Linked DNA regions of Pseudoduganella dura. The protein of the gene in region 1 interacts with the protein of each later gene in a pairwise test. Links are inferred from orthologs where the notes say so. Each region holds a gene or a part of one and is shown in the gene's direction. Other genes may lie near its edges.

Evidence for each region.
Region 2: the proteins of ribD (region 1) and accC interact in binary tests that used the Escherichia coli proteins (3 or more experiments, as listed by UniProt). The link is inferred for Pseudoduganella dura from one-to-one orthologs.

The regions. Positions count from the first base shown.
Region 1 is NZ_WNWM01000002.1:1,188,123-1,199,244, reverse strand. The notes cover bases 4,742-7,636. They hold ribD (bifunctional diaminohydroxyphosphoribosylaminopyrimidine deaminase/5-amino-6-(5-phosphoribosylamino)uracil reductase RibD), read left to right. Parts: upstream 4,742-5,592; coding sequence 5,593-6,681; downstream 6,682-7,636. Other genes in these bases: GJV26_RS05420 (hypothetical protein), read left to right, coding at 7,345-7,636; GJV26_RS05425 (riboflavin synthase), read left to right, coding at 6,693-7,328; GJV26_RS05435 (GspH/FimT family pseudopilin), read left to right, coding at 4,889-5,503; GJV26_RS05440 (type IV pilin protein), read left to right, coding at 4,742-4,961. In the rest of the region: type IV pilus modification protein PilV, read left to right, coding at 110-655; GJV26_RS05455 (PilW family protein), read left to right, coding at 652-1,638; GJV26_RS05450 (pilus assembly PilX family protein), read left to right, coding at 1,641-2,222; GJV26_RS05445 (pilus assembly protein), read left to right, coding at 2,233-4,515; more of GJV26_RS05440, read left to right, coding at 4,512-4,741; more of GJV26_RS05420, read left to right, coding at 7,637-8,352; GJV26_RS05415 (DUF885 domain-containing protein), read right to left, coding at 8,327-10,075; GJV26_RS05410 (cation:proton antiporter domain-containing protein), read left to right, coding at 10,149-11,122. UniProt on the Escherichia coli protein: Converts 2,5-diamino-6-(ribosylamino)-4(3h)-pyrimidinone 5'-phosphate into 5-amino-6-(ribosylamino)-2,4(1h,3h)-pyrimidinedione 5'-phosphate.
Region 2 is NZ_WNWM01000002.1:4,030,414-4,041,585, reverse strand. What follows is about bases 1-2,945. They hold accC (acetyl-CoA carboxylase biotin carboxylase subunit), read left to right. Parts: upstream 1-766; coding sequence 767-2,125; downstream 2,126-2,945. Other genes in these bases: prmA (50S ribosomal protein L11 methyltransferase), read left to right, coding at 2,122-2,945; accB (acetyl-CoA carboxylase biotin carboxyl carrier protein), read left to right, coding at 183-650; aroQ (type II 3-dehydroquinate dehydratase), read left to right, coding at 1-56. In the rest of the region: more of prmA, read left to right, coding at 2,946-3,063; GJV26_RS17695 (DUF3426 domain-containing protein), read left to right, coding at 3,075-4,346; GJV26_RS17690 (carbohydrate kinase family protein), read left to right, coding at 4,365-5,300; GJV26_RS17685 (YggT family protein), read right to left, coding at 5,366-5,875; GJV26_RS30245 (transcriptional regulator), read right to left, coding at 6,006-7,313; GJV26_RS17675 (LysR family transcriptional regulator), read right to left, coding at 8,143-9,075; GJV26_RS17670 (MFS transporter), read left to right, coding at 9,187-10,395; GJV26_RS17665 (nucleotidyltransferase domain-containing protein), read left to right, coding at 10,404-11,171. UniProt on the Escherichia coli protein: This protein is a component of the acetyl coenzyme A carboxylase complex; first, biotin carboxylase catalyzes the carboxylation of the carrier protein and then the transcarboxylase transfers the carboxyl group to form malonyl-CoA.

The DNA.
Region 1 (11,122 bases):
CTTCCTGCCAGGAATTTTCAAGCTGTCCGACCGGACCTTGCGCCCGCTCAACCTGCCGAGTCCGCTCGCCGTTACCTTGTACGCCTGAGTCGACGAGGGGAGGTTGCCGATGCGCCACGCTGCCGGGTTCACGTTGCTGGAAGTGCTGATCGCATTGCTCGTGCTGGCGCTCGGCCTGATCGGCGGCACCGCGATGCAGTTGCACGCGATGCGCACGCGTCACGAATCGGCGCTGCTGTCGGCGGCGGTGCAGATCGCGGCGGGCATGGCCGATCGCATGCGCGCCAATGCCGCCCAGGTGCCGGCCGTCTACCTCGGCGTCGATTACGACGCCCATGCCAACCCCGTTCCAGTTGCGCCGGAGTCGACTTGCCGGCTCGGCCCGTGCGATCCGGCCGGGATTGCCCGGCTCGACGTCCATGAACTCGGGCGCCAGGTGCGCGCCGCGTTGCCGGCCGGCCGCGCGCGCATCTGCCGCGATGCGCAAATGTATGCGGGCGGCCGGCTGCGTTGGACGTGCACCGGTGGCGCATCCGACCCGGTCGTCGTCAAGATCGGCTGGCGCGGCAGGCGGCCGGACGGCACGCCGGAGCGCGACGGGCAGGGCGGCCGCGCGCCCGGCGTGGCGGTTGCCGTGGCGGGAGCCTGGCCATGAGGCCGGCGATGAACGGCGGCGCGCCGCGGGCCACGCAGCGCACTATCGGCCGGCCGGCATGCCCCGGTTCCCCGCAGGCCGGCGTGGGCCTCCCCGAGATGCTGGTGGCGCTGGGCCTCGGGCTCGCCGTCACGCTGGCGGCATCGGCGATGCTGCTGCTGGCGAACCGCGATTTCGTGCACCATGCGGCCAATACACGCCTCGATGACGGCGGGCGCTATGCGCTGGAGCTGATCGCCCGGGCAGTGCGGCAGGCGGCATGGTCCGATCTCGAAAGCGGCGCACCGCCGGCCGATGGCGACGCCGGGATCGGCGGCCTGGACAACCGCACGCTGCCGCGAATGGGCGCCGGCTTCGGCGGCGCGCTGGCGGCACCGGATGCCGTGCGCGGCAGCGACGTTCTGGCCGTGCATTTCGGCGGACTCGGCAGCGGCAGCGGCGATGGTTCCGTGGTCGATTGCGCCGGCTTCGCGGTCGGCGGCGGTGAGCCGGGCTGGAGCATTTTTTATGTCGGCGTCGCCGACGACGGCGAGACCGAACTGCGCTGCAAGTACCGTGCGCAGTCGGGCAACTGGAATGCCGATGCGATCGTGCGCGGCGTCGATTCGTTCCAGGTCCTGTACGGCATCGATACCGGCGACCCGCGCGACGGCATTGCCGACCGCTACCTGAACGCCTCCGCGGTCCGGGCACTCGATGCCGGCATGGCGCTGGAAGGCGCGACGCCGGCGGAGCAGGCGCAGGACTTGCGCCGCAAGACCCACTGGAAACGCGTGGCGACGGTGCGCGTGGCGTTGCTGCTGCACGGCGAGGCGCGATCGCGCGCCGGTGCGCCGCCGGTGCGCTACCAGCTGTTCGGCACGCCGGCCGAGGCAGGCGACCCCGGCACCGTGGTTGACGAAGCCACGCTGCCCGTGGCGCTGCGGCTGCGCGCGCGGCGGCTGTTCGAGCAGTCCGTGCAGTTACGCAACCAGGACGGCTGAGGATGTACCGCCGGGAATTGCCGTGCAACCGCGAACGCGGCGTTGCACTGATCGTCACGCTGGTGATGCTGGCGGCCGTCCTGCTGCTGGCGGCAACGGCGGCTGGAATGGCCCTGATGGGCGAAAAGGCGGCGCGCGCCGAGCGGGACCGGCACGTGGCGCTGCAATCTGCGGAGGATGCGCTGATGGATGCGGAACGCGATATCGAGCAAGCCGGCACCGCGCGCGCGGCGCTGCTGGCGGCGCCCACGGACTTCGTGCCCGGTTGCGGCACCGGCGCGGCCCTGGGCCTGTGCGCGGCGGTGGAGGCGGGGGCGCCGCCGCCCTGGCAGGCGGTCGACCTGGCGGACGATGGCGCCGGCGTCGCGCTGGGCCGCTTCACCGGCGCGGCCATGCAGACGGGCGAAGGCGCGCTGCCGATGCGGCGGCCGCGCTACATCATCGAGCGGCGGCCCTACCACCGCCCGGGCGAGGAGGCCGGCACCGCGCCGCGCTTCTATTACCGCGTGACGGCCATCGGTTTCGGCAACCGGGAAGGGGTACACGTCGTGCTGCAGTCGGCCTGGCGCCGTCCCGGCGACTGACCGGGAGAACATGATGCGCAGTCCAAACGACATTGCCCGGCCGCCATCGCGCGGCGCTCCCGGCATCCCGCACCGCCGCGGTGGACGGATCATGCCGCGCCTGGCGCTCGTGCTCGCGCCCGGCCTCATCCTGTTCTGCGCCGCCTGCCTGCCGATGGATGGCGCGAGCACGCCGCCGGTCGCGATCGACGATGCCCCCGCCGCAACGGCATGCGATCCCGGCCGCATCGTGCAGGGGCCGGCGCTGGCCGTTCCCGCGGCGCAGCTGCAACCCTACGGCTCCGTGGCCGCCACGGATGCCGGCGTGGCGCCCGCCGATGCGGCCGTCTTCCGCATGGCGAACGACCTGTCGGCCGCCAGCGGCACACTGACCCGGGCGCCGCTGGTGCGCGGTGAAGACGGCGCCGCCACGCTGCTGGCGCCGCAGTGGGATGCGGCGGCGGTCCTTGCGGCCACGCCGCCGGCCGCGCGCCGTATCTACACGCTCGACCCCGGCGCCCGGCCGCCTGGCGCGACCGTGCCGTTCGAGTGGGCGCGGCTGTCGGCGGCGCAGCGGGCCGCGCTGGACCGGCCGCCCGGCGCGGCGGAGGAGGCGCATGGCGACGGGCTCGGCGCGGACCGCATCGCGTGGCTGCGCGGCGAGCGCGCGCTGGAAGGCGGCACCTTCCGCCGCCGGGCCGGCCTGCTGGGCGATGCGGTGCACAGTGCGCCGCTGTATGTGGGCGCCGGCGCCAACGCGCACGGCGATGCGGCTTATGCCGCGTTCCAAGCGCGAACGCTGCGGCGCCCCGGCGCCGTCTACCTGGGCGCGAACGACGGCATGCTGCATGCCTTCGACGCCGATACCGGTGCCGAACTGTTCGCCTACGTGCCGGCGATGCTGGTGCCGGCGCTGAGCGAACTGCCGGCGCCGGGGTACACGCACCGCGCCTGGGTCGACGGGCCGCTGGGCGCCGGCGAGGCATTCATCCGCGACGCGTGGCGCAGCGTGCTGGTGGCGGCCCCCGGCGCCGGCGCCCAGGGGTTGTTCGCGCTCGACGTGACCGATCCGGCCGGTTTCGATACCGGCCTGGGCGCATTGTGGGAGTTCACGCAGCGCGACGACGCGGCCATCGGCAACGTGATGCAGCCGGCGCAGGTGGGGCGCCTGAAGCTGCGCACCCGCGACGGCGTGCCCCAGTACCGGCACTTCGCGCTCGCCGGCAACGGCTTGAACAGCTACGCCGCGGATGGCGCGCAAGGCGCCCCGCATGGTTCGCTGTTCCTGCTGGCGCTGGACAAGCCGGCGGCCGAACGCTGGCGGCTGGACACCAACTACTACCGCCTCGATACGCCGCCCGGCGATCCCATGCTGCCGTCCGGCCTGGGCGCCCCGGCACTGGTAGCCGACGACAACGGGGTGGTGCGCCATGCCTATGCCGGCGACCTGCAGGGCAACCTGTGGCGCTTCGATTTCACCCGCAACGCGCCGTGGCGCACGAACCCGGCATTGCAGCCGGTATTCTCCGCCCGCGATGCGGCCGGCCGTCCACAGCCGATCACGCAGCCGCCGAAGATCGTGTATGCGGAAGGCGGCGGCTACCTGGTGCTGTTCGGCACCGGCAGCCTGTATGGCAGGGCGGAACGCGATCCGGCGCGCTTCGCGCCGCAGTCGTACTACGCGATCCACGACGACCCGGCCGCCCCGCCGCCGGCCGCGCCGCCGGGCCGTGCCGACCTGCTCGAGCGGCGCCTCGAAGGGCGGGCGGGGGATGCGGACTTTGCCGTCGCCGGCCGGCTGGCCCCGATCGGCGCGGGCGGCCGCGCCAGGGGCTGGTTCCTGGATTTCGCCGGTGGCACCGATGCCGGTACCGGTTCGGGCGAGCGCAGCATCGCCGCCGGCGCGATCGTCGACGGCAAGCTGGTATTCACCACCGTCGTTCCCGGGGCCGATGCCTGCGCGGACAGCGCCAGCCGCCTGTATGTGCTCGATACGCTGGCCGGCCTGCCGGTGGACGGCGGCGGCACGGCATCGGCCCGCGGCGTGACCGGCTTGCTGATGCCCGAGCCGGTGCAGGGCGTGCCGCTGTTGTTGCCTGGTGCCCGCCAGCGCACGCCGCGCGCGCCGGCCGGCCGCGTCGACGTCGGCCGCACGACGGCGATCGTGCCTTTTGGCCCGGCAAGCGGCATGCCGCTTGCCGGGGCCAGCAGCAGTGCCACGTGGCCGGCCGGCCGGCTGGCCTGGCGCGAAGTGGCGAACTGGCACCAGCTGCACCGCGCCGCCGCCGCTCTTTCCCCGCGGGGGCAGCGATGAATGCGCGCGGTGGCTTCACGCTGGTCGAACTGATGGTCGCGCTCGCGGTGGCCGGCGCGCTGGCGGCGGTGGCGTATCCCGGCTACCAGCTGCACGTGATCCGCACCAAGCGCACCGAGGCGCAGGTGGCGCTGCAGGCGGTGATGCACCAGCAGGAGCGCTACTTCACGCAGAACAACCGGTACGTTGCGTTCGGCGCGGGCGTGGACGGGCCCGAAGCACGGCTGTTCCGCTGGTGGTCCGGCGCCACACCCGCCGCCAGCGCCTATGAAATCATCGGCCGGGCCTGCGGCAGCGAAGACATCGCCGACTGCGTGGAACTCGTCGCCATCCCCGGCACCGACCGGGTGGACAACCGCTACAGGGACCCCTCATGCGATCGACTGATCCTCACCAGCACCGGCATGCACCTGGCCACCGGTCCCGCCACCCGCTGCTGGCGCTGAGGCGTTCGCCGGCATTCACGCTGGTGGAAATGCTGGTCGCCGCGAGCATCGCCGCCATCCTGCTGGGCGCGGCGGTGCCGGGCTTTCGCGCGATGCTGGAACGCCACGCGGTGCGTGCCGCCGCCGCCGACCTGCTGGCGGCGCTGCACCTGGCCCGTTCGCAGGCGATCGGCCGCGGCGTGAACATCGTCGTGGCGCCCGTCGATCCGGCCGGCGTGGCCTGGCGCGACGGCTGGGCCGTGTTCGCCGATACCGATGGCGACGCGCGGCCCGGGCCGGGCGAAACGGTGCTGTTCCGGCGCGGCCCGGCACCCGACGGCCTGCGCATCTGGTCGCGGCTGACCCACACTGCGCCGCCCTGGTATGTCGCCTATAATAGTGCGGGCCGCAGTTGCCGCGCCGGCAACAGCCTGGCTGCGAACTGGGGCACGCTGTCACTGCAGCTCGGCAGTGTCCAGCGCAACGTCAAGATCAACATGCTGGGCCGTGCGCGGCTGTGCGACCCGCGGGTGGAATCGGGCTGCGACCCGGCCGGCGAATAGGGACCATGGAAACCAACGATCTTCATCAAGGAGAACCGCGCGTGGAACAGCCGGGTGCGGGCGAGCATGTCGCGGACGACCTTGCCGGCATGCGCCTCGCGCTGCAATGGGCGGAGAAGGGCCTGTACACCACGTCGCCCAACCCGCACATCGGCTGCGTCATCGTGAAGGACGGCGTCGTCATCGGCGCCGGCGTCACGCAGCCGGCAGGGCAGGATCACGCGGAAATCCAGGCGCTCAAGGATGCCGGCCGCCGCGGCATCGACGTGCGCGGCGCCACCGCCTACGTGACGCTGGAGCCGTGCAGCCATTACGGCCGCACCCCGCCGTGCTGCGATGCGCTGGTGCGATCCGGCCTGAAGCGGGTGGTGGCGGCGATGGAAGACCCGAACCCGCTGGTGGCCGGCCGGGGCATGGCGCGGCTGGCGCAGGCCGGCATCGAAGTGTCGTCCGGCCTGCTCGCCGCCGAAGCGCATGAACTGAACATCGGCTTCTTCTCGCGCATGACGCGGCAACTGCCGTGGGTGCGGATGAAAACGGCCGCCAGCCTGGATGGCATGACGGCGCTGCACAACGGCCAGAGCCAGTGGATCACCGGCGAAGCCGCGCGGGCCGATGGCCATGCCTGGCGCGCCCGCGCCTGCGCGATCCTGACCGGCATCGGTACCGTCAAGGCCGACGACCCGCAACTGAACGTGCGCGCGGTGGCCACGCCGCGCCAGCCGCGCCGCATCGTCGTCGACAGCCGGCTCGATATCGATCCGGGGGCCCGCGTGCTGCAGGGCGGCGGCACCTGGGTCGTGTCGGCCGTGACCGATCACGACCGCGAGGCGCGGCTGCGCGATACCGGCGCCGAAATCATCACGCTGCCGAATGCGCACGGCAAGGTCGACCTGGCCGAGCTGATGCGCGAGCTGGCGCGGCGCCAGGTCAATGAACTGCACGTGGAGGCGGGCCTGAAGCTGAACGGCTCGCTGATACGCGAACGGTGTGTCGACGAGCTGCTGCTGTACCTGGCGCCCGCGCTGCTCGGCGATGCGCAGGGCATGTTCGCGCTGCCGGCGCTGGCCGACCTGGCCGGCAAGTACCCGCTGACCTTCCATGAGGCGAAGATGCTGGGCGACGACCTGCGCATCCTGGCCCGCTTCACCCGGACAACCCAGTCAACCAACCAATAAAGAGAGTACCCATGTTTACCGGAATCGTCGCCGCTGTCGGCAACATTGAAACCGTGACCCCGCTGCCTGGCGGCCACGACGCAGGCGTGCGCCTCGTGATCAGGGCGGGCGGCCTGCCGCTGGAAGACGTGGCGCTCGGCGACTCGATCGCCATCAACGGCGCCTGCATGACCGTGGTCGAGAAGGACACCGGCAGCTTTGCCGTCGACGTGTCGCGCGAAAGCCTGAACTGCACGGCGGGGCTGGACGACGTCGGCGAGGTCAACCTGGAAAAGGCGCTGACGCTGAACGAGCGCCTCGGCGGCCACCTGGTGTCCGGCCACGTGGACGGCCTGGGCGTGGTGCGCAAGTTCGAGCCGGTCGGCGAGTCGTGGGAGCTGGTCGTCGAGGCGCCCGCCGCGCTGGGCAAGTACCTGGCGTTCAAGGGCTCGATCGTCGTCAATGGCGTGTCGCTGACCGTCAACCGCGTGGACGACGTGGCCACCGGCTGCCGTTTCTCGATCAACCTGATCCCGCACACGATCGAGGTCACCACGCTCAAGCACCTGCGGGTGGGCAGCAATGTGAACCTGGAGATCGACCTGATCGCCCGCTATGTCGAGCGCATGCTGTCGGCCGGGCAGCGCGTCAGCCGCGTGCAGGACTGACCGGGCCGGCACGCCGATGAGGACCGCGCTGGCCGGCCTGCTCGCCGGACTTCTGTCGGCTGCGAGCGGCACGGCCGCCGCGGCCGGCGGCGCCATGTCGTTCGCTGCCGCGGCCAGCGGCAGCATGCCGCTCGTCTTCGAGCCGGCCGGCCCGCAGAAAATGCCGGGCAAGGAAATCTGCAAGGACAATCCCGCGCTGGCCGCCGGCAACGACACGGCGGCGATGACGGCCTTGCTGTCGGCGCCCGAATACGCGTCGGTGCGGCCGCTGTTCGGGGCCGCGCAGCCGCAGGTGATGTGGTGGATCCGCAGCGCGAAGTCGATGGGCCTGCAGGCGCTGCTCACGGCATTCCATGAAGCGAATCACATGCTGGACTTCGCGCTGTCGGCCTGCCACGGCAACCGCGCCGTGTTCCACTTTCGCGGCGAGATTCACGTGACCGACTACCAGCGCGGCCAGGCTCCCGCGTTCGCGCTGGCCGCCAGCGAAATTCCCGACCATATCAAGCAGCAGCCGGAGGGGCGTTACGCCGTGTACTTCGGCAACCGCAACGTCTACCGCGGCGACTTCTTCCCGCTCATCGACGAACTCAATGCCCACGTGGCCGGCGCCGAGTTCGAGGTGGCGATCGCCGACACGCCGGTGTACCGCGAGATGATGGAGCGCGCCAATTCGATCAACGGCAATATCGGCGGCATGGCCGATTTCATGCTCTACACGGTGGCCTACCTGAAGGCGCTGCGGGCCAGCGATCCGGGCGCGTGGAAACGCCTGGTCGCGCGAAAGAAAATGATGGAACATGTGCAGCGGCTGTGGACCGCCGCCGAAGCCGTGCTGGCCAAGGCGGCGCCGCTGGCGCCGGAGCATGGCGGCCTGTACCAGTACCCGGCGGCCGCGCTGGATGCCGCCTATGCGCCGGCGCTGCTGGCCGAACTCGATGCCGCCGGCATCCGCCATGGCGGGCGGGCGCCGGCGCGCAAGAAGGTTGCCCCGGCCGTTACTTCGCCTTCCTCGGGGCGATGAAATCCTGCAGCACGGCCGCTTTCAGCAGGTCCGGCGGCAGGATGCCCTGGGCGATCACGAAGTCGTTGAATTCCTTCTGCCTGAACCTGTCGCCCAGTTCCATTTCGGCCAGCGTCCGCAACGCGCGCAGCTTCACGTAGCCGTAGTAGTAGGAAGTCGCCTGGCCCGGCAGGCGGTACGAATAGCGGTCCACCTCCGACTGGGCGAACGGCTCCGACAACACCAGTTCCCGCATCAGGAAAGCCTTGGCCTGTTCCGGCGTCATCAGGCCCAGGTTGATCGACGGGTCGAGCATCGCGCGCGCCATGCGCAGCATGCGCATCTGCAATGACACCAGCTGGCTTTCCGGCGGCATGTAAGGCAGCATCAGCGCTTCCGAGTACAGGCCCCAGCCTTCCACGTTCGTGCTGTTGAAGGCGAAGTTGGCACGCGCGATCGACATGCCCTGTTCGACCATCGAAGCGAACTGCAGCTCGTGGCCCGGGCGCGCCTCATGGGCGGACAGGGTCCAGGCCATTGCCTCGAAATTGAAGTCGTCCATCTTGCCCTTCGACTTCGGATTCGACAGCGGAATGACGAATTCGCCGTATTCGCCGGTGTTGCCGATCAGGCGCGGGGGGCTCATGAACGGCGCCGGCATGGCGGCCGATTCGGCCGCGGTGGCGGTGCGGATGAACGGCGCGCGTTCCGGCAGGGTCACGATATCGTGCTTGCGAATCACGTCCTCCATCTCCTGCACGCGCTTGCGGTAGTAGGGCAGCAGCTGGTCGGGCGGCAGCGACGTTTTCTTCAGCTCGCGCATCACGTCGCGATAGTCGCTCGATGCCAGCTTGCGCTGCGCGGCGATCGTCGCGGCGACCGCCTGCATCTGGTCGCGCAGTTCCTGGAAGTCGAAGCTGGCGCGCTCGATCATCTGCTCGGGGGTGATGTCCACGCCCACGTTGACCAGCCGGTCGGTGTACACGGCCGGCGGCAGCCGTACTTCCTTGCGCGTGCGCGGCAGGATGCTCGCGCGGGTCCAGTCGTCATAGGCCTTGACCTGGGTCTTGAGGGTCGCGAAGTCCGCTTCCCAGCCGGTGATCCTTGCCGCCTTGAACAGCTCGGCGATGCCGTCGAGATAGGTCGGGTTGTTGTTCAGGCCATCCTCGACCTCGCCCACGTATGGGCCGACGAGCCCTTTCCGCGCGAGCTGTTCCTCGGTGCGCTGGCGCACCAGCGTGGCGATCGGGGCAAAGCCCGCGTCGCGGCCCACATAGCGCTTCAGGCGCACCAGCGCCGCCTTCTGGCGCTCGGGCTTGTTGCGCGGCTCGAGCAGCACCTGCAGGCCGCCGTACACCAGCTCCGCCACGTTCACGTACGTCACCAGGTGCTGGCGCTGCAGCTTCATCGAGGCGATCTTCTTTTCGCGCGAATCGATCAGGATATCCAGGTCCTGGCGCACCTTCGGATCCTTTTCGGCGGCAAGCTGCGCGCGCAGCGACGCCAGGCGCTTCTCCGTATCGGCCAGTTCGCGCTCGTAGTCGCGCGGCTTGAAATCGGCGACTGCCGTGTCGAATTCCTCGCTTCCCAGCGACGATGCATTCTCCGGCTGGTACCTGCCGGTATCCTGGAGCACCGGCTGGGTATAGGCGTCGCTTTTCGCCACCCAGGCGGGGGCCCCGCTGGCGATGGCGGTGGTGAGAAGCAATGCAGTGAGGGTGGCGATACGGGTGGCGCGTGACATGAACTCCCTTTCAGGTTGAGCGAGGACCCGATTGTATGTCGCACGGCGGCCGGATTGTCATAAACTTGCACCCATGACCGTCGCCGATCTTCGCGAAACACTGCTGTTCCTGCTGCTCGCCGGACTGGCCGTGCCGTTGCTGCAACGGCTGCGCATCGGCCAGATACCGGGTTTCCTGCTGGTGGGCCTGTGCTTCGGCCCGCACGGCCTGGGCACCTGGGCCGGTGCCGCGCCATGGCTGGCCGACATCACGTTCCACGACATCGAGGGCGTCAAGATGTTCGGCGAGCTGGGCATCCTGTTCCTGATGTTCATGATCGGCCTGGAACTATCGCCGGCACGCATCTGGGCGCTGCGGCGCGACGTGTTCGGCACCGGCGTGCTGCAGGTGGCGCTGACGGCCGCCGCGATCGGCGCGATCGCCCTGTGGTTCGGCAATCCCCCGGCGCCGGCATTGACGGTAGGCATCACGCTGGCAATGTCTTCCACCGCCGTCGTCATGCAGCTGCTGAGCCGCGCGCAGGCGCTGGCCACGCCGCTGGGGCAGGCCTGCTTCGGGATCCTGATGCTGCAGGACCTGGCCGTGGTGCCGGTGCTGATCCTCGTCGAAGGCCTGGCCGGCAGCAGCACCGGCGCGGCGCTGTGGTGGACGCTGCTGCTGGCGGTGGCGAAGGCCGCGGCCACGATCGCGCTGGTCTACATCATCGGCCGGCGGCTGGCGCGCCCGCTGTTCGCCGCGTTCGCCGTGCAGCGCCAGCCCGAGGTGTTCGTGGCGCTGATCCTGCTGTTGGCGCTGGGCGTTGCGGCGGCCACCGCGGCGGCCGGCCTGTCGATGGCGCTGGGCGCGCTGCTGGCGGGCCTGCTGCTGGCCGACACCGAATTCCAGTACGAAGTGGAAATGATCGTCGAACCGTTCCGCGGCCTGCTGATGGGCATGTTCTTCATGGCGGTCGGCATGGAGCTGGACTTGCGCATCGTGGCGCAATACCCGTTCTGGCTGCCGGCCTCCGTGCTCGGCCTGCTGGCCGTGAAAGGCGGCGTGATCGC
Region 2 (11,172 bases), 2.8 Mb from region 1 along the record:
GACTCGGCACCGAGGGATACCGCTTTGCCATCGACTTTGCACTAAAAAGCAGTTAATCTACGCGATCTGCGCGCTATTTACAGCGTAGTCGCTTATGTTCCCGATGACGTTCCCGATGACGTTTTCGATTAGCATGGCAGCCGCGCCCACATTTACAAAACAAGATTAGACGGGAGTCTCAGATGGATCTACGCAAGCTCAAGACATTGATTGACTTGGTTGCCGAATCGGATATTGCAGAACTCGAAGTAACCGAAGGCGAGAGCAAGGTACGCATCGTCAAGTCGTCCGCCATGCCGCAGAACCAGGTCGTGATGATGCCGCACCAAGGCGCACAGGCGCAGTACGCACCGGCCGCGGCGCCGGCGCCGGGCGCTGCCGCGGCACCGGCCGTGGCGGCCGCCCCCGAGCCAACCGGCCACATCGTGAAGTCGCCGATGGTCGGCACGTTCTACCGCTCCAACGCCCCCGGCAACGCGCCGTTCGTCGAAGTCGGCGCGACCGTGAAGGAAGGCGATACGCTGTGCATCATCGAAGCGATGAAGCTGCTCAACGAGATCGATGCGGACAAATCCGGCACGATCACCCAGATTCTCGTCGAGAACGGCCAGCCGGTGGAATTCGGCCAGCCGCTGTTCATCATCGGCTGATTGACCGATTAGCCGATGAAGGCCGGCCCGTGCCGGCCCGGCGGCTCCGCCGCCACGTTAGCTCCCTCTTCTAGGACACCCGGCAAGCCCGGGTGTTCGCAAACATAGAACTAGCCATGTTTGAAAAAATCCTCATTGCCAATCGTGGTGAAATCGCGCTGCGTATCCAGCGCGCCTGCCGCGAGATGGGCATCAAGACGGTCGTCGTGCACTCCGAAGCCGACAAGGACGCAAAATACGTCAAGCTGGCCGATGAATCGGTCTGCATCGGCCCGGCGGCGTCGAGCCTGTCGTACCTGAACATGCCGGCGATCATCAGCGCGGCCGAAGTGACGGACGCCGAAGCGATCCACCCGGGCTACGGTTTCCTGTCCGAGAACGCCGACTTCGCCGAACGCGTCGAAAAATCCGGTTTCGTCTTCATCGGCCCCCGCTCCGATTCGATCCGCCTGATGGGCGACAAGGTCTCGGCCAAGCAGGCGATGATCAAGGCCGGCGTGCCCTGCGTGCCCGGTTCCGATGGCGCGCTGCCGGACGATCCGAAGGCGATCGTGCAGATCGCCCGCAAGGTCGGCTACCCGGTCATCATCAAGGCGGCCGGCGGCGGCGGTGGCCGCGGCATGCGCGTGGTGCATACCGAAGCGGCGCTGCTCAATGCCGTCACGATGACGAAGAGCGAAGCCGGCGCCGCGTTCGGCAACCCGGAAGTCTACATGGAGAAATACCTGGAGAATCCGCGCCACGTGGAAATCCAGATCCTGGCCGACGAGCACAAGAACGCCGTCTGGCTGGGCGAACGCGACTGCTCGATGCAGCGCCGCCACCAGAAGGTGATCGAGGAAGCGCCGGCACCCGGCATTCCGCGCAAGCTGATCGAGAAGATCGGCGACCGCTGCGCCGAGGCATGCCGCAAGATCGGCTACCGTGGCGCCGGCACGTTCGAGTTCCTGTATGAAAACGGCGAGTTCTACTTCATCGAGATGAACACCCGCGTGCAGGTGGAACACCCGGTCACCGAAATGATCACCGGCATCGATATCGTGCAGGAACAGATCCGCATCGCCTGCGGCGAGCGGCTGCGCTTCCGCCAGCGCGACGTGATGCTGTCCGGCCACGCGATCGAATGCCGCATCAACGCCGAAGACCCGTTCAAGTTCACGCCATCCCCCGGTCGGATCACTTCCTGGCATGTGCCGGGCGGCCCGGGCGTGCGCGTCGACTCCCATTCGTATGCGGGTTACTATGTACCGCCGCACTACGATTCGATGATCGGCAAGGTGATCACCTATGGCGCCACGCGCGAGCAGGCGATCCGCCGCATGCAGATCGCGCTGTCGGAAATGGTGGTCGAGGGCATCCTCACCAACATTCCGCTGCACCGCGAGCTGATGGTGGACGCCCGCTTCATCGAAGGCGGCACCAACATCCATTACCTGGAACAACGGCTGGCCGAAATGCCGAAGGCGGGCGCATGAGCTGGACTGAAGTCGTCATCGAAGTCGCCCGCGAGCACGCCGAACGCCTGTCCGACGCGCTGATGGAAGCCGGTGCGCTGTCCGTCTCCGTCGAGGATGCAGACGAAGGCACCGAGGCGGAACAGCCGCTGTTCGGCGAGCCGGGCATGGAACCGAAGGAAGCGGCGTGGGAACACAGCCGCGTGGTGGCCCTGGCCGATGTCGACGCCGATCATTCGTTCATCGTGGCCGCCGCCGCCCAGGCCGTGGGCCTGAAGGCACTGCCGGCCTACACCACCCGCCACGTCGCCGACGAGGACTGGGTGCGCCTAACGCAATCGCAGTTCGAGCCGATCCACATCGGCAGGAACATCTGGGTCGTGCCGAGCTGGCACGAGGCGCCGGACCCCGCCGCGCTGATCCTGGAGCTGGACCCGGGCCTGGCCTTCGGCACCGGCAGCCACCCGACCACCCGCCTGTGCATGGAATGGCTGGAAGCCCATCCGGCACCCGGCAGGACGGTGCTCGACTATGGCTGCGGCTCCGGCATCCTGGCGATGGTGGCGCGCAAGCTCGGCGCCGCGCCGGTGACCGGCGTGGACATCGACCCGCAGGCGATCGAATCGGCGCGCGACAACGCCGAACGCAACGGGGTGGCCGACATCGAATACTTCGTGCCGGACGACTTCGCGCAATCGGCGCATGCCAACGCGAAGTTCGACATCGTGGTCGCCAACATCCTGTCGTCGCCGCTCAAGTTGATGGCGCCGATGCTGTCGGGCCGCGTGGCCGATGGCGGTGCGCTGGTGCTCTCCGGCGTGCTGGCACGCCAGGCGGACGAAGTGGCGGCAGCGTATGCGCCGTTCATCAAGATGTCCGTCTGGGCCGAGCATGAAGGCTGGGTCGCGCTGTACGGCCGCAAGGGCGCCGACACGGCCCCGCCTCCACGTCAAGGGTAATGCCTTAACGCATGGCACTCGCCACGAAATGCCCCCACTGCCATACCGTGTTCAGGGTCGCCCTGGACCAGTTGAAGCTGCGTGGGGGCATTGTGCGTTGTGGAGCCTGTAACGAGATCTTCGACGGGAACGCGGCACTGGTGGAGCCTTCGGCCTTTGCAGCCGGCGCAGCGATCCCGGTGCTGATGCCGGCGCCCGCCGTGCCCGCCGGGCTGGACCTGGAACTGGACCTGGACGAGGTGGTGGTGGCACAAGAGGCGCCAGGATCCGGCCCGAACGATCCGGAGCCCCTGAAGCCGCCCCCGGGGCCGGACCCGTCGGGTCCGACCCTGGCCTCCGCTGCTGGGGTGAATGCCGCTGCCGGCGCGCTTGCGGTACCGGAGCCGGAGGCAGATCCCGAGCCGGATTCAGAGCCGGACCTCGAGCCGGACCCCGAGCACTTCATCGATATCGGCCGCCGCGAACCCGCCTTCGACATGCCGTCCGAACACATCGTGGCGATCGCGCTGGACGACCGGCATCACTTCGACGATGCACCGGAACCGGCCGCCTCCGCCCCGGCATCGGATGACGCCACCGCCCCTGCCATCGACGATCCGGCCGACGATTCAAGCGACGATTCCGCCGACGATGCGGCCGGCCGCGCGGCCGACGATGCCGCCGCCGCCGACCTGCTGACGGCCGCGCCGGAAAGCGCCCTGCTGGCCGCCGGCGCGGGCACCGCCGCGGCATCGATCGCTCCCGCCACGCGGGAGCGCGACGACGAGCCGGAATTCGTCCGCCAGGCCGACCGCCGCGAACGCACCAGGAGCATGTCGCGCCTGGCGATGACCGCCGGCATTCCGCTGCTGGCGGTCGCACTGCTGGCCCAGGGCGCGTACACGCTGCGCAACCGGCTGGCGGCCGACCATCCGGCAATGAAACCCGCGCTGGAGGCCCTGTGCGCACCGCTGGGCTGCACTGTCGGGTTGCCGCGCCAGATCGATGCGCTGGCGATCGAACAGGGCGAGTTGCAGACCCTGGCCCCGAACACGTTCAGCTTCGTCACCGTGCTGCGCAACGGGTCGCGCTCGGTGCAGGCATGGCCGCATATCGAACTGGTGCTGAACGACGCGGCCGACCGGCCCGTGCTGCGCCGCGTGTTCGCGCCGCGCGACTACCTGGCCAGGCCCGCCGACGTGGCGCAGGGCTTCGGTCCGCGCAGCGAGCAATCCGTGAAACTGTATTTCCAGCTGGACCGGCTGCGCGCCTCCGGCTACCACATCGCCATCTTCCATCCCTGAATTCTTCCTACGACTCCCATGAACCAGACTTCCCTGATCTGCGGCTCGCTCGCCATCGACATCATCATGCAATACGAGGGCCGCTTCGTCGACACGCTGCTGGCCGACCAGCTGCACAAGGTGAACGTATCGTTCCTGGTACCGACGATGCGCACCGAATTCGGCGGCTGCTCCGGCAACATCGCCTACAACCTGAAGCTGCTCGGCGGCGATCCCCGCATCGTCGGCGTGATGGGCCAGGATTGCGCGGCCTACCTGGAGCGCCTGCAAACGCTCGGCATCGGCACGCAAAACATCCTGATCAAGAAGGATGCCTACAATGCGCAGTGCTTCGTGACGGCCGATTCGGACAACAACCAGATCAATGCCTTCCACCCGGGCGCGATGTCGTTCGCGCACGAGAACGACATCGAGGCGGCCGGCCCGGCCCGCATCGCGATCATCTCGCCGGACGGCCACCTGGGCATGCTGAAGCACGCCGAAGACCTGGCGCGCCTGGGCATCCCGTTCGTGTTCGACCCGGGCCAGCAGTTGCCGATGTTCACGCCGGAGCAATTGACCGACTTCATCGACAAGGCGACGTACGTCACTTGCAACGACTACGAAATCGAACTGCTGACCGGCCGCACCGGCCTGTCGCTCGAGGATATCGCCGCCCGCGTGGAGGCGCTGATCGTCACGCGCGGCGAAAAAGGTTCGGAAATCTACACGGAAGGCCGGCGCATCGATATCCCGGCCGTGGAAGCGGCCGTGCTGGACCCGACGGGCTGCGGCGACGCCTACCGCGCCGGCCTGCTGTATGGCCTGTCGCACGACCTGGGCTGGGAAACCACCGGCCGGCTGGCCAGCCTGCTGGGCGCGATCAAGATCGCCCACAAGGGCGCGCAGAACCACCGGTTCACCCGGGAAGAAATCGGCGACCGCTTCGAGGGGGCGTTCGGGTACCGGTTCTGATACCGTTCCGACGGATAAACAAAAAGGCGCCATCGGCGCCTTTTTTCATCACTATCACCGGTCCATTACCGGAAAATCATCTCCAGCACGATCTGGGCAACCTGCAGCAGCACCAGCGCCACCAGCAGCGACAGGTCGAGGTTGCCCACCAGCGGCACCACGCGGCGCACCGGCTTCAGGATCGGCTCGTTCAGCGCACGCACGAACGGCGCCAGCGGCGCATGCGGGTTGACCCAGCTGAAGATCGCCTCGACCACCAGCAGGATCATGAAGCCGTACAGGATCCATTGCAGGAAGCGGTGCAGCGCCATCAGCATGATGAGTTCGAACGGATAGCCGGCAAACCAGCGCACCGACGTGGCCAGCACCACGATCAGGAAAGCGCCCAGCAGGCTGGCCCAATCGTAGCCGCCCACGCCGGGCACGATGCGGCGCATGGGGCGCACCAGCCAGTCGGACAGCTGAAACGTAAACTGCGCCACCGACGACGGCGGGCGCACGCGTATCGCCTGCATCCAGAACCGCAGCAGCAGCACCCCGCCGAGCAGGACGGCAACGGTATCGACGATCAGCATCACAATACTAAGCACGAGCATTCTCCATAAAAAAACCGCCGTGCGATTGTCTCACACAGCGGTATTCTCGCCCATCAGGCCGTCAAGGGAACGGCCAGCCGGCACGGCGCCGGTCCGGACCCATGACGGATCAGGAAGGACGGGTGCTGGTCGGGAACGGCCATGCGGCCGCCGGCGCCAGCACGGTCTTTGCTGCCGGCGCGGTGGTGGCGGCCGGAGCCGCTGCCGGTGCCGTTGCCGGCGACTCCTTCTTGCCATCCTTCTTCGCCGCGGTTTTCTTCGGCGCAGCGGCTTTTTTCGCTACTGGTTGTTCCGCAGGCTTGTCGGCCGTAGTCGCTGCCGGGGCGGTAGCCGGCGCGGCCTCAGGCTTTTTTGCTGCGGCCTTTTTGGCGGCTGGTTTGGCTGCTGCGGCCGGTGCTGCCTTGGCTGCCGGCTTGGCGGCGGCCTTGGCTGCAGGCTTGGCGACCGCGCTCTTCGTAGCGGCCGGCTTGGCTGCCGGTTTGGCGGCGGCGCCCTTGGTAGCGGCCGGCTTGGCGGCAGCGCCCTTGGTTGCGGCACCCTTGGTTGCGGCACCCTTGGTTGCGGCACCCTTGGCTGCGGCACCCTTGGCTGCCGGCTTGGCGGCGGCAGTCTTGGTTGCAGCTTTTGCTGCCGGCTTGGCGGCGGCGGTCTTGGTGGCGGCCTTCTTGGCTACAGGCTTGGCGGCGGCAGTCTTGGTCGCGGCCTTTTTCGCTGCAGGCTTGGCGGCGGCGGACTTGGTAGCCGCCGACTTGGCGGAAGCCTTCGCTGCTGGCTTGGCGGTAGCAGTCTTGGCAACCGCTTTCTTGGCTGCCGGCTTGGCGGCTGCGCCCTTCGCTGCGGCACCCTTCGCTGCGGCACCCTTGGCTGCCGGCTTGGCGGCGGCGGACTTCTTCGCCGCAGGCTTAACTGCTGCGGTGGATTTCTTCGCGGCGGCCGGCTTGGCCGCTGCCGTGGATTTCTTTGCCGCAGCCGGCTTGGCCGCTGCCGTGGACTTCTTCGCCGCAGCAGGCTTGGCCGCTGCCGTCGACTTCTTCGCTGCAGCCGGCTTGGCTGCTGCCGTCGATTTCTTCGCCGCAGCCGGCTTGGCTGCTGCCGTCGACTTCTTCGCTGCCGCCGGCTTGGCTGCTGCCGTGGTTTTCTTCGCTGCCGCAGCAGGCTTCGCAGCCGCCGTGGTTTTCTTCGCTGCCGCGGCAGGCTTCGCGGCCGCCGTGGTTTTCTTCGCAGCAGGCTTCGCGGCCGCCGTGGTCTTCTTCACTGCCGCGGCAGGCTTGGCGGCCGCGGTGGATTTTTTCGCAGCCGGCTTGGCGGCGGCGGACTTCTCGGACGACTTCGCAGTCGCGGCCTTCTTGGCAGGAGCGGCAGCGGCCTTGGTGGCGGCTGGCTTCTTCGTATCGGTTTTCTTGGTGGCGGTAGCCATTTTATTTCTCCTTCATCCGGGATGAAAATACGCACATAGTTGAAACCCGTCCGGCATACCCGTCGGCATGGCGGGCGGGTTATTCATCGGCACAAGCATTTCGATGTTTGCGCTAATGAATTCGGCACCCGGCTGAACTGCTGCAGCTCCTCACGACTGCAGCACTTCAGCCATTCGATCGTCGCCGTCCGCTTCGTACTTCTGTTCGTGCATCGTGCACTGGCTCGCGGCGCCGTTCTTGAAATTGTTATTCGTGTCTCCAGGACCGGGCGTGCATTCAGCTCCGAGCCCAGCATCTGCTCACATCGTGTCCTGGCGCGTAAAGAAAAAACCGCCCGACCTGACTATGTTCAGGCGAGGCGGCCGACCAGTAACCGTGTGGTTGTAGTGCATATCTGTGCGAACTTTTGTCCTGTTGTTCTTGGCTTTTTGCGGGAACCACACACTCGAAAAAGAGTGCTTGCAAATCCCCGTGTTTTCAAGCTCGTAAAGTACACGAAAACCTTAATGATGCGCAACCGGCACGAATGCTTTTCGCATTCTTTTTTTACCGGGCTGCGCGAGATAGCGCACATAACTACAGGCCTCCGGCGCCACGCGGGCATCCGCGCGCCACCTTATCGCCACATTCGCCGCGCCACCCTTCTTCGCATACCGCCTTTACCTAAAGGCGCCATGCGAAGCGATCATCTACCTGCGCATGCTTGAGCCGGCATGCATGCGACATGCAAACGCGTCGTCGCCGGCACGCGACATGGATGACATCGCACGCAAAAAAAAATGCGCCGGGGGGGTGCGTTCAATCGTGCGCGCACCGCCATCGCCTGCCTCAAAGTGCAGGCGGCACATGGCCCGATGGCGTCAGCGACCTCGCCAGCACATCGAGCAGCAGCCTGACCTTGGGCAGGTGCTGGCGGCTCTTCAACCACACCAGGTTCATCGACAAGCCATCGGTTGCAAGGTGCGGCAGCACCTCCACCAGCGTGCCGTGTTCGAGCTCCTGCTGCACCAGCCAGGTCGGCAGCTGGGTGATGCCGTAGCCGGCCAGCACCGCGGCCACCTGCCCTTCGCCGTCGCCCACCGCGATCCGCGCCGGCATGAAGCGCTGCTCCAGCGTGCCATGTTCGATGCCGGCGAACAGCCACGAGTTCACCGTGCCGTCGCCGCGGGCATACACCACCCGGTCGTGCTGATCGAGATCGGCATCGGTCTCGGGCACCCCGCGGCGCGCCAGGTATTCCGGCGACGCGCAGAAGATCAGGCGCTGCGTGCCCAGGTAGTGATGGCCGAGCGCGCCCGGCCAGACATCGGTGCCACCGATGCGCACGACGATATCGACCCGCTCTTCCACCAGGTCGATGAAATGATCGGACAGCGAGATATGCGGCACCAGCAGCCCGTGCGATTTGACGAACTGGAGGATGACGGGCAGCGCATGCATGCGGCCATACGATGCCGGCAGGTCGATCCGCACGCGGCCCACCGGCTGCTCGACCTCGGCACCGATCGACGTTTCGACCTCTTCCAGGTCGGCCAGCACGCGCAGGCAGGTCTGGTGGAACAGCGTGCCCGCATCGGTCAGCGCCAGGCGCCGCGTGGTGCGCTCGAACAGGCGGGTACCGAGCCGCGCCTCGAGCCGCGCGATGCTCTTGCTTACTGCAGAGCTGGTGAGATGCAGGCGCTCGGCCGCGGCGACGAAACTGCCCCGCTCGACCACGCTGACGAAGACGTCGATGCCCTTCAGGCGTTCGGAAGAGAACATGGATTGATGATTTCAGTTCATGGATCGTGGTAAATCTTACCAGCAATGAGATTCCTGTTCTTCAATACACTGTCTGGCCTGCTTATATGTGCTGCTTTTGCCCGCTCACTCATGAATACATCGACTCTCTCCACCACCCATGCCACCCAGAGCACGCCTGGCCGCGGCCGCCTGCAGATCGCCATCATGGCGGTCGCCGCGTTCGCGATCGTGACGACCGAATACCTGATCCTCGGCCTGCTGCCCGCGCTGGCGCGCGACCTGCGGATCTCCATTTCGATGGCCGGCCAGCTGGTGACGCTGTTCGCGTTTACCGTCATGCTGTTCGGCCCGCTGCTGACCGCACGGCTCTCCCATGTGGGCCGCAAGGGCCTGTTCGTGGCGATCCTGCTGGTCTTCTGCGCCGCCAATGCGCTGGCGGCACTGGCGCCCAACATCTGGGTGCTCGCGCTCGCGCGCTTCATCCCCGCGCTGATGCTGCCGGTGTTCTGGGGCACGGCCAGCGAAACGGCCGGCCAGCTGGCCGGTCCCGGCAATGCGGGCCGCGCCGTCGCCACCGTGTATCTCGGCATTTCTGCCGCGCTGGTGTTCGGCATTCCGCTCGGCACGCTCGCATCCGATGCCTTCGGCTGGCGCAACACGTTCTGGATCCTGTCCGCATTGTCGCTGCTGATGGCGGTGCTGATGCAGCTGTGCATGCCGGCATTGCCGCGGCCCGCGGCGACCCACGGCGAACAGCAGTCCGCGATGCTGCGCGACCCGCGCTTCCTGGCGCACGTGGGCCTTTCCGTGCTGGTGTTCACGGCGATGTTCACCGCCTACACCTACCTGGCGGACTTCCTCGGCCGCGTCGCCGGCATCCCGTCGGCGCACGTGGGCTGGTGGCTGATGGGCTTCGGGCTGGTGGGCATGCTCGGGAACTGGATCGGCGGCCGGGTCGTGGACGCGAACCCGCTCGGCGCCACGATCGGCTTCCTGGCGCTGCTGGTCGCCGGCATGGTGGCGGCGCTGCTGCTGCCGGCGCGGCACGGCTGGCTCGCGCTGGCGGTGGCCGCGTGGGGCCTCGCCTACACGGCGCTGTTCCCGATCTGCCAGGTGCGCGTGATGAAGGCCGGCTCGAAGGCGCAGGCGCTGGCGGCATCGATGAACATTTCCGCCGCCAACGCCGGCACCGGGCTGGGCGCCATCTTCGGCGGCCTTGGCATCGAGCACGTGGGCCTGGGGTCGCTGGGCTATCTTGCCTCCGGGATCGCCGTGCTGGGGATCGTGGTGGCCTGGCTGATGCGGCGACCGGCTACACTGGCATCCCCCGCCCACTGAAAGCACCCATGCACATCGATGCCGCGCAGGCCCTCGTCAGACACGAACTGCTGCCCCGCTGGCCGGACGCCAGGGTGGCCATCATCGGCGGCTCGATCGCGCGCGGCGAGGCCACGCCAACCTCCGACATCGACCTGCTGCTGGTGTTTGATCGTGTCGACCAGGCGTGGCGCGACACGCTGAAAGTGGGCCCGCAAACGGTCGAGCTGTTCGGCCACGATCCGGCCACGTTCGATTATTTTTGCCGCGAAATCGACCGGCCCAACGGCTGCCTTCCACTGGCGAACATGGCGGTCGACGGCGTCAACGTGCTGGACGATGTGCCGTCCGCCCGCGGTGCGGCAGCGTGGCTGCGCAGCCATGCGCAAGCGCTGCTGGACCTCGGTCCGCCGGCGCTGACGCCGGCCATGCTGGCCAGCCGCCGCTACGAGATCACCACGCTGCTCGAAGACCTGCTCGACGCCACCGCACCGGACGAACTGCTGGCCACCGCCGTCAAGCTGTACGACGCGCTGGCCGGGTTCGCGCTGCGCGCGGCCGGCGCCTGGACCGGCGTGGGCAAGCACCTGGCGCGGCGGCTGCGCGCCGCCGATCCGGCCCTGGCGGCCGACCTCGTCGCGGCCATGGGTGCGCTTGGCGCCGACCCGGCGGCCGGCAAGGCGCTGTTCAACGAGGCCGTGCGCCGCACGCTGGCACCTTATGGCGGCGCGCTGCTGGAAGGGTTCATGGCGCCGGCGCCAGGCGAATGGCGCAGCGAGGGCGTGGCATTCCCCTGAA